DNA from 2 places in the Streptomyces kryoterrae genome. Region 2 is predicted to be linked to the other one. Evidence: predicted binding sites of a transcription regulator. Region 2 holds the regulator's gene; the other holds the start of a gene.
What was found. The regulator HrcA, encoded in region 2, represses chaperone genes, less so after heat shock. The targets are predictions, from matches to a motif close to TTNGCACTCNGNNNNNCNGAGTGCNAA.
Positions count from the first base shown of each region.

Region 1 (7,913 bases), 2.3 Mb from region 2:
GAGGTCGACGGTGTCGAGCTGGGCATCGACCCCGGCTCCAAGCACACCGGCCTGGCTGTGTTCACCGCCCGGGACGGTGAGCGCCGGGGCCGGTTCGCGGTCCAGCTCGACCACCGGGGCGCCGCGATCAGCAAGAAGCTGGAGCAGCGATCCGCCTACCGGCGGGGCAGGCGTACCCGCAACCTGCGCTACCGCGCACCCCCGCTTCCTCAACCGCACCCGGCCGAAGGGCCCGGAGGGGGTGGCGATGTCCCACACCGCCGCAGCGTCCTGAGCCGACTCGGCGGATCGCATGTTCGTCAGGCTAGGCGACATTCGTCCAAGACGCGATGCCCGAGTCCCGACACGCTGACGTCCTCGGTAAGCACCCCGGACCGGAGGGACCACTCGTGACACGCTCGTCGATCGACCCGTTCACATCAGCCGTCGAACTCGCCGCGGCCATACGCCGAAAGGAGTGAGCCCGGTCGAGGTGGCCGATTGCTGTCTCGAGCGGATGGACGAGCTCGATCCCCGGCTGAACGCCTTCTGCCACCGGGCCGACGATCGACGTCCGCAAGGCCGCGGCCACCGCGGCTGACGCGGTGGCGCGGACCTCCTGGTCACACCCACGATGGCAGGCCTCCCGCCACTCGTCGGTGCCTGGCGGGCAGGCACCGACGACGATCCACTGACAGCACTGCTGAACAGCTACCCGATGGCCGTGTTCACGTCACTGTTCAACGTGACAGGCCAACCGGCGATCTCCCTCCCCCTCCACCACGACGACGCCACCGGCCTGCCCGTCGGCATCCAGATCGTCGCCGCACCGTGGCGGGAGGACCTCCTGCTCCAGGTGTCCCGCGCCCTTGAGCCCGCGCACCCGTGGATCGATCGCCGCGCGCCCCTCAGCTGAGCGCGGCGGCTCTTCCCGAGCCAGATCGGTAAGGACGGTCGAGATCTGGTGTGGTGCGCCGGACAACGTTCGCCCTGCAGCACCGCTGGAAAACCTGTCGAAATAGTTTCCCCGGCCCGGCCGAGGATGGCCCCTTCCTGCCCCCTGATGGGTGCTTGGGCGAATGCCGGGTCGAGGTCTGGAGGGTTCCTTCCCCGCCTGCCCAGGGGGCCGCAGCAGCCCGCTCCACCCATCACCATATGCCGTCTGACCTGGCCTTTAATCCCCGCCGTTCCTATCATCGATCTCGGTCGAAAGGGGGCCGGATGGACCGGACCGTACGCACCGTCGAGGACGTTCTCGCGCTCCTGGACGCACTCTTCACATCTCAGTCCGAGGCCGGCCGCTCGGCGACCGGCGACGGCAAGGACTTCTGGGACCACTTCTACGCCGACCGGTCAAGGCCCGTCCCGTTCTTCGCGGCGAAGCCGGACGAGAACCTGGCCGCCTACCTCGACCAGGGCCTGATTGCTCCCGGTCGAGCCCTGGACCTGGGGTGCGGGCCGGGCCGCAATGCTCTGTACCTCGCAGCGCGCGGCTTCGAGGTGGACGCAGTCGACCTCTCTCCCGTTGCCGTCGCCTGGGGTGAGGACCGGGCTCACGAGGCCGGAGTCGACATCCGCTTCATGTGCGGTGACGCTTTCGCGCTCCCTGCCAACGAGTTGAGCGGCCCGTACGACCTGGTCGTCGACTCAGGGTGCTTCCACCACCTACCGCCTCACCGCCGGGTCAGCTATCTGGCGCTCCTCGACCGCGTCCTCGCCCCTGGCGGCCACCTCGCACTCACCAGCTTCGCCGCCGGCGATGCGGGAATGGGGTCGGAACTCACCGACGCTGACCTCTACCGTGAACGCGAGCTGCAGGGCGGCCTCGCCTACACACCCGAATCGCTGCGCTGGATCTTCTCTGACCTGGTAGAGGTCGAACTGCGCCGCATGCGCGAGGAACCCCCTGAGTCAGCGCTGTTCGGCTTGACGTTCCTGTGGACCGCGTTGTTCCGTCGGGGTGCGGCTGTGTCAGGCGACGGTGGCCCCGTCCACGACGGCGCGTAGGCGTCGGTCGTCCTCGTTCTCCAGGCGGTCCAGGAGGTCGTCGGTGCTCCTACCGGGGAGCCCTCGCCCGCGAAGCCGCTGATGAAGTCGCCGTCGAGGCCGACCGAGCCGACGGTGACCGTCGTCCGGGCGGAGCGGTCAGCCCTTGACCATCTTGCTCTCGACACCGGGAAACCCCTTGTCCCACCAGTGTCCGTAGCGCCGGTAGACAGCTGGGTCGCGGTCGGTGAGCAGTGAGGACAGCCTCTCCGCCTCCTCCGTCAGACCTTGCCACTCGGCCTTGCCGAGTTTGCGGAAGGTGGTCAGTTCCAGCCCGCCGTCGACTGCGCGCCACACTCCGGCGACCTGCCCGTCGACGAGCAGGCAGGGCAGCATGTCGCCGTTGCGCCGGACGACCAGCGGCCGGTACTCCAGGGGCATCACCCGCCCGGGGACGGCGTGGGCCAGCAGCGTGCTGTCCCACATCGGCAGCAGCCTCGGCGGCGCCGGGGTGTCCTCGTCAGGCACGGTTGCCCCTGCCAGGTCGAACAGGGCGGCGCGGCCCGGACCCGCCACCCGCACCACCTGGTCGCCGAGCTCGTGCAGCGCCTGAGTTATCACCGGGCGCCCCAACAAGGTGAACCGGGCGAAATCCTGAGCCGACGCAGGCCCGAACCCCCGCAGGTAGGCGAGCAACAGCCGCCGCACCCCGGTTGCCGCGTCCTGTGTCGCGGACCCGGGGGCAGTGGGGGAGGCGAGGTAGGTGTTCGGCTGCGTGAACGACCACGGGCCGCCGGTCGGAACGTGATGTATCGGCGCGTACGTCCGCAGCGCCCACCACACGCGGTGCGCCCGCTCGCCGAACCGCGCCGTGACCTCCTCCTCCACCTCGGCGCCCGTACGGGGTCGCGCCAGGAACTCGGCAAGCTCCGGGAGCAGTTCGTCGGCGTCTGCGTGGGTCAGGTCTGTCGAGGTGAAGCGGCGGTCGTACACCCGCGACGCCCGCAGAGTGCTCAGCATGGCGGCGTGGTAGGCCGCGTAGTCCTCGGCGTGGACGGCGTGCAGGGTGATCCGCATGAGGGTCGCCTTCACGATCCTGCGGTCCGCGAACGCCGCGTCGAGCTGCTCGGGCTCGAAATCCCGCAAGCGGTTCCACAACGCCAGGTACGGCGACGCCGGTGTCTGCGCCTGCAGAGCGCAGACCCGGCGGACCGCCTCCGCCACATCAAGGCGCTGACGTTCGAGCAGGAGCTGGCGGTCCAAGGTGGCCAGGGCGAGCTGACGCGCTGTGAGGATCACGCCCCAGATTATGCCGCCCCCTCCCACACACGGACGCGGGCGCCGAAGCCCAGGCCGGGGAACCGGACCTGGGCTTCGGCGTGTGTCCGTGGTGCCGGGTGGCGGGCAAACGCCGGCCGCCGGCGGCACAGTTCAGCCGGAGATCAGCTCAACGACCCCAGCGCCGACGCCTCGTAGGCCTTCAGCTCGCCCGTCCTGTCCTCCAGGACCTTCGCCGCCCACTCCGGGTCCTGGAGCAGAGCGCGGCCGACCGCGACGAGGTCGAACTCCTCGTTCTCCAGGCGGTCCAGGAGGTCGTCGATGCTCTTGACCGGGGAGCCCTCGCCCGCGAAGCCGTTGATGAAGTCGCCGTCGAGGCCGACCGAGCCGACGGTGATCGTGGGCTTGCCGGTGAGCTTCTTCGTCCAGCCGGCCAGGTTGAGGTCCGAGCCGTCGAACTCCGGGAGCCAGTAGCGGCGCGTGGAGGCGTGGAAGGCGTCGACGCCGGCCGCCGCGAGCGGGGTCAGGACCGACTCCAGCTCCTCGGGGGTCTCGGCGAGGCGCGCGTCGAAGGCGCCCGACTTCCACTGCGAGTAACGGAAGAGGATCGGGAACGACGCGGACACCGCCCCGCGTACCGCGGCCACGATCTCCGCCGCGAACCTCGTACGGGCGACCAGGTCACCCCCGTACGCGTCCGTGCGGCGGTTGGTGGTGGACCACAGGAACTGGTCGAGCAGATAGCCGTGGGCGCCGTGCAGTTCGACCCCGTCGAAGCCGATGCGCTCGGCGGCCACCGCGGCCTCGACGAACGCGTCGATGACGTCGTCCAGGTCCTGCTGCGTCATCTCCTTGCCCGCACCGGCGGTGCCGTCCAGCCGCAGACCGGACGGGCCGACCGGCGGGGCGTCGGCGAACGGGGGCTGCCCGGCCTCCCTGACCATGCCGATGTGCCACAGCTGCGGCACGATCTTCCCGCCCGCCGCGTGCACGGCGTCGGCGACCTTCGCCCAGCCCGCGAGCTGCTCCTCGCCGTGGAACCGGGGGACGCCGTCGCTGTCACCGGCGGATTCGTGTCCGACGTAGGTGCCCTCGGTGACGATCAGACCGACCCCGGCGCCCGCGCGGCGCGAGTAGTACGAGGCAACGTTCTCGCCGGGTACCCCACCGGGCGAGAACTTGCGCGTCATCGGCGCCATCACGATCCGGTTCGGCACGGTCAGGCCGTTCAGCGTGACGGGGCGGGACAGGATCTGGGCCGCGCGGGAGGTCTGGGCGGGGGCTGTCACGTGGGGGCTCCTTGGGAGGGACGGGAGATGAGCGGAGGTGTAGATGCAATTGCTTGCATGTGCATCAACTCCGGTCCTCCGGTCCTCCATTCCGGTCCGCCGGGGATGTCTGCTGTGATCCCCGCCACTGTGCGCGCCGCGACCTCGGAGGTCCCGCAAACGCCCGAGGGCGGCACCCTCCCCGTAAGGAGAAGGGTGCCGCCCTCGGTACGAAGGACGGTGATCAACCAGAGGTCGATCAGAAGTCCATGTCACCGCCCGGCATGCCGCCACCGGCGCCCGCGCCGGCACCGGCCTTCTCCGGCTTGTCGGCGATGACGGCCTCGGTGGTGAGGAAGAGCGCGGCGATCGACGCGGCGTTCTGCAGCGCGGAGCGCGTCACCTTCGCCGGGTCGATGATGCCCTCGGCGATCATGTCGACGTACTCACCGGTCGCGGCGTTGAGGCCGTGGCCGACGGGAAGGTTGCGGACCTTCTCGACGATGACGCCGCCCTCGAGACCACCGTTGACGGCGATCTGCTTGAGCGGGGCCTCCAGGGCGAGACGCACGATGTTGGCGCCCGTCGCCTCGTCACCCGTCAGCTCGAGCTTCTCGAAGACCGAGGAGGCCTGCAGCAGGGCCACGCCACCACCGGCGACGATGCCCTCCTCGACGGCCGCCTTCGCGTTGCGAACGGCGTCCTCGATGCGGTGCTTGCGCTCCTTGAGCTCGACCTCGGTGGCGGCACCGGCCTTGATGACCGCAACACCGCCGGCGAGCTTCGCCAGGCGCTCCTGGAGCTTCTCGCGGTCGTAGTCGCTGTCCGAGTTCTCGATCTCGGCACGGATCTGGTTGACCCGGCCGGCGACCTGGTCGGCAGAGCCGCCGCCGTCGACGATCGTGGTCTCGTCCTTGGTGATGACGACCTTGCGCGCACGGCCCAGGAGGTCCAGGGAGGTGTTCTCGAGCTTGAGACCGACCTCCTCGGAGATGACCTCGCCACCCGTGAGGATCGCGATGTCGTTCAGCATCGCCTTGCGGCGGTCACCGAAGCCCGGAGCCTTGACCGCGACGGACTTGAAGGTCCCGCGGATCTTGTTGACGACCAGGGTCGAGAGCGCCTCGCCCTCCACGTCCTCGGCGATGATCAGCAGCGGCTTGCCCGACTGCATGACCTTCTCCAGGAGCGGGAGCAGGTCCTTGACCGAGGAGATCTTGGAGTTGGCGATGAGGATGTAGGGGTCCTCGAGCGACGACTCCATGCGCTCCATGTCGGTCGCGAAGTACGCCGAGATGTAGCCCTTGTCGAAGCGCATGCCCTCGGTGAGTTCCAGCTCCAGACCGAAGGTCTGGGACTCCTCGACGGTGATGACGCCTTCCTTGCCGACCTTGTCCATCGCCTCGGCGATGAGCTCGCCGATCTGCGTGTCGGCGGCGGAGATGGAGGCGGTCGAAGCGATCTGCTCCTTGGTCTCGACCTCCTTCGCCTGGTCGAGCAGGGCACCGGAGACGGCCTCGACGGCCTTCTCGATACCGCGCTTCAGCGCCATCGGGTTCGCACCCGCGGCCACGTTGCGCAGTCCTTCACGGACCAGCGCCTGGGCCAGGACAGTCGCGGTCGTCGTGCCGTCGCCGGCTACGTCGTCCGTCTTCTTCGCGACTTCCTTGACCAGCTCGGCGCCGATCTTCTCGTACGGGTCCTCGAGCTCGATCTCCTTGGCGATGGAAACACCATCGTTGGTGATCGTGGGGGCGCCCCACTTCTTCTCGAGGACGACGTTTCGGCCCTTGGGGCCGAGGGTGACCTTGACGGCGTCGGCGAGCTGGTTCATCCCGCGCTCGAGACCGCGCCGTGCCTCCTCGTTGAACGCGATGATCTTGGCCATGTGAAGTGGTCCTCCCGGACAGGGGTGGATGCTCCGGACCGCGCTGGCGCCCGCGACGGACGGCCTGCCTGCCTCGGTGATTCCTTGCACCACCTGGCCTGCGGGCCTCACCCACTCGGTCCTTCGGTAGCACTCTCACCTTCAGAGTGCTAACGCCAATGATTAGCACTCGCCCCTGCCGAGTGCAAGCCGCTCTCGAAGATCCGCAGGTGAACAGGGGGGCGCCTACGGGCCGGTAGCCACGCCGACAGCCACGGAGACAGACATGCCGATGGGCCCGCACCCCGTGAGGTCCCACGAGGTACGAGCCCATCGAATCCTTCAACGAAGGAAGAAGAACGTCGCTTGCGGTGCGCCGGCGCGTTGCTTCAGCTGGTCGCCAGACGGACCATGTCCGCCTGCGGCCCCTTCTGGCCCTGCGAGATCTCGAAATCGACCCGCTGACCTTCCTCGAGGGTGCGGTAGCCGTCCATCTGAATCGCGCTGTAGTGGACGAAAACATCCGCACCACCGTCGACCGCGATGAAGCCGTACCCCTTCTCCGCGTTGAACCACTTGACGGTGCCCTGAGCCATGCCTAACTCCCCTATTACTGGCCCTTGCACGGATCCGCACTTCGCGAATCCGGGTCAGACCTCACCCCCCCAACCGGTGGAGGTGTGCGCCGGAACGCGTCGACCGCGGCCGAATGTATCTGTCCAACTGCCCTCTGCAACAGGTCAATCGGACGAGAAATCCGGGCACACCAGGTCAGTAAATATGCGGAGAATTCACGCGGATTCAGGGCAAGCCGGGCCCCACAAAGTGAACAAAAAACGCAAAAGGCCTGCACACTTTGGCTACTTCTCGTTGGGTGCACGGCAGGAATTAATACGCGTGTGACGAGCGAAGTGGTGCGGCTTCCCCAACTGTACCGCGCTCAACCATACAGAATTGCCCCCTCCGCTTCTCTTACGGAGGGGGCAATTCGATGAACTCTCGGTAATCGATGTTACCGACGGTTACTACTGGCGGGTATCAACGGGTCTCAGCCGCCGGCGACGGCCGGGATGATCGACACACCCGCACCGTCCGGCGTCGCCGTCTCCAGCCCCTGCTCGAAGCGGACGTCGTCGTCGTTGACGTACACGTTGACGAAGCGCCGCAGCTTCCCCTGATCGTCGAGCACCCGGGCGGCGATCCCGGTGTGGTTCTTCTCCAGATCGGCGATCACTTCGCCGAGGGTCCCACCCTCGGCAGCCACCTCGGCCTGCCCGCCGGTGTAGGTACGCAGGATGGTGGGGATGCGGACACTGACGCTCACGATGAAACCTCCGGTCAAGGGATACGGGCTCAGGGGCGCGGGGCTGTGCCGCATGTGCGGCTACCGCCGCGTGGGCGCGACCGGCCCCCACGGCCCCACGGCCCCGCGGACGAACAACGACCTACTGACCAAGCCCAGCTTCCCGGAACGACTCAAGGCTGGGCCGAATCGTCGCGGTCAACCCGGTATCGGCCACCGCGTCCAGCGTCTT
Region 1 is NZ_CM133358.1:4,669,835-4,677,747, forward strand. It holds gene ACW4TU_RS20060 (RRXRR domain-containing protein) at 1-393, shown strand, start outside; gene ACW4TU_RS20065 (amidase family protein) at 614-895, shown strand; gene ACW4TU_RS20070 (class I SAM-dependent methyltransferase) at 1,201-1,986, shown strand; gene ACW4TU_RS20075 (winged helix DNA-binding domain-containing protein) at 2,125-3,264, opposite strand; gene ACW4TU_RS20080 (NADH:flavin oxidoreductase) at 3,408-4,532, opposite strand; gene groL (chaperonin GroEL) at 4,771-6,399, opposite strand; gene ACW4TU_RS20090 (cold-shock protein) at 6,768-6,974, opposite strand; gene ACW4TU_RS20095 (MoaD/ThiS family protein) at 7,427-7,702, opposite strand; gene thrC (threonine synthase) at 7,824-7,913, opposite strand, start outside.
Region 1: groL (chaperonin GroEL) is a predicted target of HrcA. The motif match lies at 6,562-6,588, and genes of this name have one in related genera.

Region 2 (7,913 bases):
GGCGTCATGACGCCCCTCGACATAGATCCGCCCCGCCCGGGCCACCCGCGCCCGGGCACCGGGCACCGCCACCGACCCGGAAGCCGTACGGGACCGGCCTACCGAGGGCGATGACGATGAGGACGACGGGGACGGGCGTACGAGGGTCACCACCTTGCCCTCCAGCAGGAAGCCGCCCGGCTCCAGCGGGAACACACGGTGTTTGCCGAAGCGGTCCTCCAGAGTGACCGTGCCCGCCTCGCAGCGGATCACCGCGCCGCAGAAGCCCGTACCCGGCTCCTCGACCACCAGGCCCGGGTCCGCCGGGACCTGCGGTACGGGCTTGGGCTTCTTCCACGGCGGGGTCAGGTCCGGAGAGTACTGGCGCATTCGGATGACGATAGGAGAAGCGGCCGTACGGTCAGGACACCGGCTCCCGCGACACGCCGAAACGGCTTGCCAGGGCGTCCCGTTGGGCCCGTACGAACGCCGCGTCCACCACCGCGCCGTGGCCGGGTACGTACACGGCGTCCTCGCCGCCCAGGGAGAGGAGGCGGTCGAGGGCCGTCGGCCAGTGCGACGGTACGGCGTCGGGGCCCGCCTGGGGTTCGCCCGACTCCTCGACCAGGTCGCCGCAGAAGACGACGGTCGGGTCGCCCGGCACGACGGCCACGAGGTCGCTGCGGGTGTGGCCGGGGCCGACGGCACTCAGGACGACTTCCGGGCCGTCGTGCAGCTGGGCGGTGAGACTCCCCCGGACCTGCTGATGCGGAACCACCAGGGTGTCCGCCGCCTCCTCCGCCGCACGGACGTCCAGACCGTTGCGTACGGCATCCGCGCACAACGCCGCGCGCCCCACCTCCCCGAATGCGTCGTTCGGGCCCAGCGCCGCGAACACATGCGCACCCGCGAACACCGCCGCCCCGAAAACGTGATCGAAGTGGGGGTGTGTGAGTGCGACAAAGTCCACACGGCGGCCGGCGAGTTCCTGGGCCTCCAGGCGCAGTCTCGCGCCCTCCGCGAGGCTCGATCCCGCGTCGATCAGCAGGGCGCCGCCCGGGCCGGTCACCAGCCCCACCGTGCAGTCCCAGACCGGCAGCTGGCACCGGCCGACCCCGGCCGCCAGACGCTCCCAGCCCAGGTCGGCCCACCTCGGCTCTTCCCAAGTCACCTTCATGCGGCGACGCTAGCCGGACACGACATCGCAGGACAGGTCGGTACACGTCGGCAGGTCGGTGCGGGCCGCCCTTGCCGGGGGCGTACCCGACAGCCGTACACTGGGCCGGGGAACTCTGGCACTCGCACGCGAAGAGTGCCAGGGAAGGCCAATGGAGAGTCGAAGAGCCGATGACGGCCCGGGTGGGAGACCGGGCGGCGGGTAGGCGCGACAGGGGACGACAGCAGCTGGAGGTGTGCGCGATGCTCAGTGAACGCAGGCTCGAAGTGCTGCGCGCGATCGTCCAGGACTATGTCGGCACCGAGGAGCCGGTCGGGTCCAAGGCACTCACCGAGCGGCACAACCTCGGGGTCTCGCCGGCGACCGTCCGCAACGACATGGCGGCCCTGGAGGACGAGGGCTTCATCGCCCAGCCCCACACCAGCGCCGGGCGCATCCCGACCGAGAAGGGCTACCGGCTCTTCGTCGACAGGCTCGCCGGCGTCAAGCCGATGACGGCGCCCGAGCGGCGTGCCATCCAGAACTTCCTGGACGGCGCTGTCGACCTCGACGACGTCGTGGGGCGGACGGTGCGACTGCTCGCCCAGCTGACGCGGCAGGTCGCCGTCGTGCAGTATCCGTCGCTCACCCGGTCCACCGTGCGGCACGTGGAGCTGCTCTCGCTCGCTCCCGCGCGCGTGATGCTCGTGCTGATCACGGACACCGGCCGCGTGGAGCAGCGGATGATCGACTGCCCTGCGCCTTTCGGGGAGACGTCTCTGGCGGATCTACGCGCGCGGCTGAACAGCCGGGTGGCGGGCCGTCGTTTCGCGGACGTGCCGCAGCTTGTGCAGGACCTCCCTGACGCCTTCGAGGCGGAGGACCGGGGAGTGGTCGCGACGGTGCTCTCCACCCTCCTGGAGACGCTCGTCGAGGAGTCCGAGGAGCGGCTGATGATCGGTGGAACCGCCAATCTGACCCGCTTCGGACATGACTTTCCCCTCACTATCCGGCCGGTACTCGAAGCTCTGGAGGAACAGGTCGTACTTCTCAAACTCCTTGGTGAGGCCGGGGATTCGAGCATGACCGTACGAATCGGTCACGAGAACAAATACGAGGGACTCAACTCAACGTCCGTCGTGTCGGTCGGCTACGGTTCGGGCGGCGAGGCAGTAGCCAAGCTCGGCGTGGTCGGACCGACCCGCATGGACTACCCGGGAACGATGGGAGCGGTACGCGCAGTGGCACGGTACGTCGGACAGATCCTGGCGGAGTCCTAAGTGGCCACGGACTACTACGCCGTACTCGGCGTGCGCCGCGACGCGTCCCAGGACGAGATCAAGAAGGCGTTCAGGAGGCTCGCCCGCGAGCTGCACCCGGACGTCAACCCCGATCCGAAGACGCAGGAGCGGTTCAAGGAGATCAACGCCGCGTACGAGGTGTTGTCGGACCCGCAGAAGAAGCAGGTCTACGACCTCGGCGGTGACCCCCTCTCGCAGGCGGGCGGCGCCGCGGGTGGCTTCGGCGCCGGTGGCTTCGGGAACTTCTCGGACATCATGGACGCGTTCTTCGGAACGGCGTCCCAGCGGGGGCCGAGGTCGCGTACGCGGCGCGGCCAGGACGCGATGATCCGGCTCGATATCGAGCTCGACGAGGCCGCCTTCGGGACGACCAAGGACATCCAGGTCGACACGGCCGTGGTGTGCGGCACCTGTAGCGGTGAGGGTGCGGCGCCGGGGACCTCGGCCCAGACCTGCGACATGTGTCGCGGGCGGGGTGAGGTGTCCCAGGTGACGCGGTCCTTCCTCGGGCAGGTCATGACGTCCCGTCCCTGCCCGCAGTGCCAGGGGTTCGGGACCGTCGTTCCGACGCCGTGCCCCGAGTGCGCGGGTGACGGGCGGGTGCGGTCGCGTCGGACGCTCACCGTGAAGATTCCCGCGGGGGTCGACAACGGTACGAGGATCCAGCTCGCCGGTGAGGGTGAGGTGGGGCCCGGTGGTGGTCCCGCCGGTGACCTGTACGTCGAGATCCATGAGCTGCCGCACTCGCAGTTCCAGCGGCGCGGGGACGACCTGCACTGCACGGTGACCCTTCCGATGACGGCGGCGTCGCTGGGTACGAAGGTGCCGCTGGAGACGCTCGACGGACTGGAGGAGGTCGACATCCGTCCGGGCACGCAGTCCGGGCAGTCGATTCCGCTGCACGGGCGGGGAGTCACGCATCTCCGGGGCGGTGGGCGTGGTGATCTCCTGGTGCATGTCGAGGTCATGACTCCTTCGAAGCTTGATCCCGAGCAGGAGCGGTTGCTGCGGGAGCTGGCGAAGCTGCGGGGTGAGGAGCGGCCCATGGGGCAGTTCCAGCCTGGGCAGCAGGGGTTGTTCTCGCGGTTGAAGGACGCGTTCAACGGGCGCTGAGGCAGGGGGCGGGCTCTGGGGGCCGCGCCCCCAGACCCCCCTTTCGCGCTGAAGGGGCCTGATTCGGACTTGTGGTGGGGACGTGACAACATGCCGTCATGTCGTCCTCCGCACTGACCGATCTCTTCCCTCACCCGATCGTGCAGGCCCCCATGGCGGGCGGCGTCTCCGTCCCGCAGCTCGCCGGTGCCGTCGCCGAAGCGGGCGGGCTCGGGTTCCTCGCCGCCGGGTACAAGACCGCGGACGGGATGTACCAGGAGATCAAGCAGCTGCGCGGGCTCACCGGGCGGCCGTTCGGCGTGAACCTCTTCATGCCGCAGCCCGAGATCGCCGACCCCGCCGCCGTCGAGGTCTACGCCCATCAGCTCGCCGGCGAGGCCACCTGGTACGACACCGAGCTCGGCGACCCGGACAGCGGACGCGACGACGGCTACGACGCCAAGCTCGCCGTACTCCTCGACAACCCGGTCCCGGCCGTCTCCTTCCACTTCGGGGTGCCCAGCGGCGACGTACTGGACTCCCTCCGCCGTGCCGGCACCCTCACCCTGGTCACCGCGACCACCGCCGAGGAGGCCCTCGCCGTACAGCGGGCCGGGGCCGACGCGGTGATCGTGCAGGGCGTCGAGGCCGGCGGCCACCAGGGCACCCATCGTGACAACCCGGAGGCGGACGGCTCCGCCATCGGGCTGCTCTCCCTCATCGCCCAGGTCCGCGAGACCGTCGATCTCCCCCTCGTCGCCGCCGGCGGGCTCATGCGCGGCAGCCAGATCGCCGCCGTCCTCGCCGCCGGCGCGAGCGCCGCCCAGCTCGGCACCGCCTTCCTCGCCACCCCGGAGTCCGGCGCTCACGCCCTGCACAAGCAGGCGCTGACCAACCCCCTCTTCGTCCGTACCGAGCTGACGCGCGCCTTCTCCGGCCGGCCCGCCCGGGGGCTGGTGAACCGTTTCCTGCGCGAGCACGGCCCGTACGCCCCCGCCGCCTACCCCGAGGTCCACCACCTCACCTCGCCGCTCCGCAAGAAGGCCGCCGCATCCGGCGACGCGCAGGGCATGGCGCTGTGGGCGGGGCAGGGGCACCGGATGGTCCGTGAGCTTCCGGCGGGGGAGCTGGTGCGTGTGCTGGCCGATGAAATCGCCGCCGCGCGGGCCGCGTTGTCGGACGGGGGTGCGAGCTCGTGACCGCGCCCGTGTTCGTCGTCGAGCAGCTCCCTGACGTCCGGCAGTTCGTCCTGGACGGCCCCGAGGGGCGCCATGCCGTCTCCGTGAAGCGGATGCGGGCCGGTGAGACCGTCGTCCTCACCGACGGGGCCGGGCGCTGGGCGGAGGGCGAGGTCGTCGCCGCCGAGGGCAAGGACCAGCTGGTTCTGCGACTCGGGGTGGTGGTCGAGGAAGCGCAGGAGTCTCCTCGTATCACCGTCGTCCAGGCTCTTCCCAAGGGCGACCGGGGTGAGTTGGCCGTCGAGACGATGACCGAGACCGGTGTCGACGCCATCGTTCCCTGGGCCGCCTCACGATGCGTCACGCAGTGGCGGGGGGAGCGTGGGCTGAAGGCGCTCGCCAAGTGGCGGGCCACCGCCCGTGAAGCCGGCAAGCAGTCCCGCCGGGTGCGCTTCCCGGAGGTCGCGGACGCCGCGTCGAGCAAGCAGGTCGCCGCGCTGCTCGCCAGGGCCGACTTCGCCGCCGTACTGCACGAGGACCGCGAGTACGGCAGTGCCGCGCTCGCCACCGCCCAACTCCCTTCCGCCGGCGAGATCGTGCTGGTCGTCGGACCCGAAGGAGGCGTCTCCCCCGAGGAGTTGGTCCTCTTCGAGGAGGCGGGGGCGAAGGCGTACCGGCTCGGGGCCAGTGTGCTGCGTACCTCCACCGCCGGTACCGCGGCGACGGCCCTGCTGCTCGGCCGTACCGGTCGCTGGTCCTGATCTCGTTTCCCCGTACGGCAGTTCGGCCTCCGGCGATCCTTCGCGAAGTTGCTTGCGCGCATGTCCGTATACGCCCTTCCGCGTGGGGCGGGACGGTGGCAGGCTGCCCTTCCATGGTGGCTTCGAGGTGGATTCGGCTTGGGCCGCGCGGGCGCCGCAGGGCGGTCGCGGTGGCCGGACTCGTGGTGGCCGTCGCGGGTGGTGTCGTCGCCTGTGATCCCGGTGGGCTCGGTTCGACCACCGTGGCCTACACCACCGACCAGACGATGACGAAGGAGCTGGAGCGGCGGAACGTCGGCGTCCAGTGGCTCACCTGCACGGCCTCGGTCAACAACGGCAACACGGCCTCCGCGTCCGGGAGTTCGCCCTCGCCGAGCGAGAACACCTACGCCGACGTCGACTGCCAGGGCAAGACCACGGACGGCAAGGCCATCACCGTCGCCGGCAAGGTGACGCGCGCGGTCAACGGCAGGTGCGTACGCGGGAACCTCACCGTCAGGATCGACGGAAGGCAGTGGCTCCGCGTCAGCGGCCTCGGCAACTGTGACGTGCCCGCCACCCCGACCCGCACCACGCCGGCCACCTGGCAGCCGCCGGACAACGGACAGCCCGCGCCGACCGTGACCGTCACCGTGACGAGGACCATCTGGTGCCAGGAGACCCCGAACTGCCTGCCCGTCGAGGGCAAATGAGCGGGTGAACAGAGCGTCGGGGCCTTGGCGGGTTGTGGATGAAGTGATCCAAACCCCTGTCCGGGGGCGGGCTCGTTGCCTAGGGTGATCGGGTGACTCAGCCCTCTTCGCCTGCGTATCTCCGGTTTCCGCATCTGCACGGCGACCTGGTCGCCTTCACCGCCGAGGACGACGTCTGGGTCGCCCCGCTCGACGGCGGCCGGGCCTGGCGCGTCAGCGCGGACAACGTACCGGTGAACCATCCCCGTATCTCCCCGGACGGCACCCGCCTCGCCTGGACCTCCACCCGCGACGGCGCACCCGAGGTGTATGTCGCCCCGATCGACGGCGGGTCCACCAACCGGCTCACCTACTGGGGCAGTTCGAGGACCCAGGTGCGCGGCTGGACCCCGGACGGACGGGTCCTCGCCATCAGCACCCAGGGGCAGGCCAGCCTGCGCCGCTCCTGGGCCCGGGCCGTGCCTCTCGACGGCGGTCCGGCGGCTGTCCTGCCGTACGGGCCCGTCGGCGATGTCGCACACGGTCCGGCGACCGTTCTCCTCTCCGCTCCGATGGGGCGCGAGGCCGCCTGGTGGAAGCGGTACCGGGGCGGTACGGCAGGGAAGTTGTGGATCGACCGGGACGTCCGCGACGGGGAAGGCGCCGGCGAGTTCGTACGGCTGCATGCCGACCTCGACGGGAACCTCGAATACCCGGTGTGGGTCGGGGAACGCATCGCCTTCCTCTCCGATCACGAAGGCGTCGGGGCGCTGTACTCGTCCCTGGCCGACGGGTCCGACCTGCGGCGGCACACTCCGATCGACAGCTTCTACGCCCGGCACGCCGCGAGCGACGGCAGCCGTGTCGTCTACTCCTCCGCCGGTGAACTGTGGCTCCTCGACGACCTGGACGGGGCCGAGCCGCGCCGGCTCGACATCCGGCTCGGCGGGCAGCGCGCCGACCTCCAGCCCCATCCCGTCAGCGCCTCCCGGTGGTTCGGGTCCGGCGCCCCCGACCACACCGGGCGTGGCAGCGCCATCGGGGTGCGCGGGGCCGTGCACTGGGTCACCCACCGGTCCGGTCCCGCCCGTGTCCTCGCCTCCGGGCACGGCGTACGGGCCCGGCTGCCCCGCGCCTTCCGCGTGGACGGCGAGGAGTGGGCCGTGTGGGTGACGGACGCGGAGGGCGACGACGCGCTGGAGTTCGCCCCCGCGACCGGTGTCGCACCGGGGACCACTCCACGCCGGCTCGCCGCCGGACAGCTCGGGCGCGTTCTCGGCCTCGCCATGGCGCCCGACGGCAGCCGGGCAGCCGTCGCCTCCCACGACGGGCGCGTCCTGCTCGTCGAGCGCGAGTCGGGGGAGGTGCGCGAGGTCGACCGCAGCGGCGACGGTGATGTGTCGGGACTCGTCTTCTCGCCCGACTCGGCCTGGCTCGCCTGGTCGCATCCGGGGCCGAATCCACTGCGTCAGCTCAAGCTCGCCAACACCACTGATCTGTCGGTGACCGAGGCGACTCCGCTCCGGTTCCGGGACTACTCGCCCGCGTTCACCGTCGACGGCAAGCACCTGGTGTTCCTGTCGGCGCGGTCCTTCGACCCCGTCTACGACGAGCACGTGTTCGACCTGGCCTTTGTCGGCGGTTCGCGCCCGCACCTCATCCCGCTCGCCGCGACCACGCCCTCGCCCTTCGGGCCGCAGCGGCACGGGCGGCCCTTCGAGGCGCCGGACAAGGACGAGACCCCGGACAGCGAGGGCGCCCCGGTCACCCGTATC
Region 2 is NZ_CM133358.1:6,978,156-6,986,068, forward strand. It holds gene ACW4TU_RS31045 (DUF3097 domain-containing protein) at 1-369, opposite strand, end outside; gene ACW4TU_RS31050 (MBL fold metallo-hydrolase) at 401-1,156, opposite strand; gene hrcA (heat-inducible transcriptional repressor HrcA) at 1,399-2,415, shown strand; gene dnaJ (molecular chaperone DnaJ) at 2,416-3,549, shown strand; gene ACW4TU_RS31065 (nitronate monooxygenase) at 3,648-4,727, shown strand; gene ACW4TU_RS31070 (16S rRNA (uracil(1498)-N(3))-methyltransferase) at 4,724-5,467, shown strand; gene ACW4TU_RS31075 (hypothetical protein) at 5,581-6,159, shown strand; gene ACW4TU_RS31080 (S41 family peptidase) at 6,252-7,913, shown strand, end outside.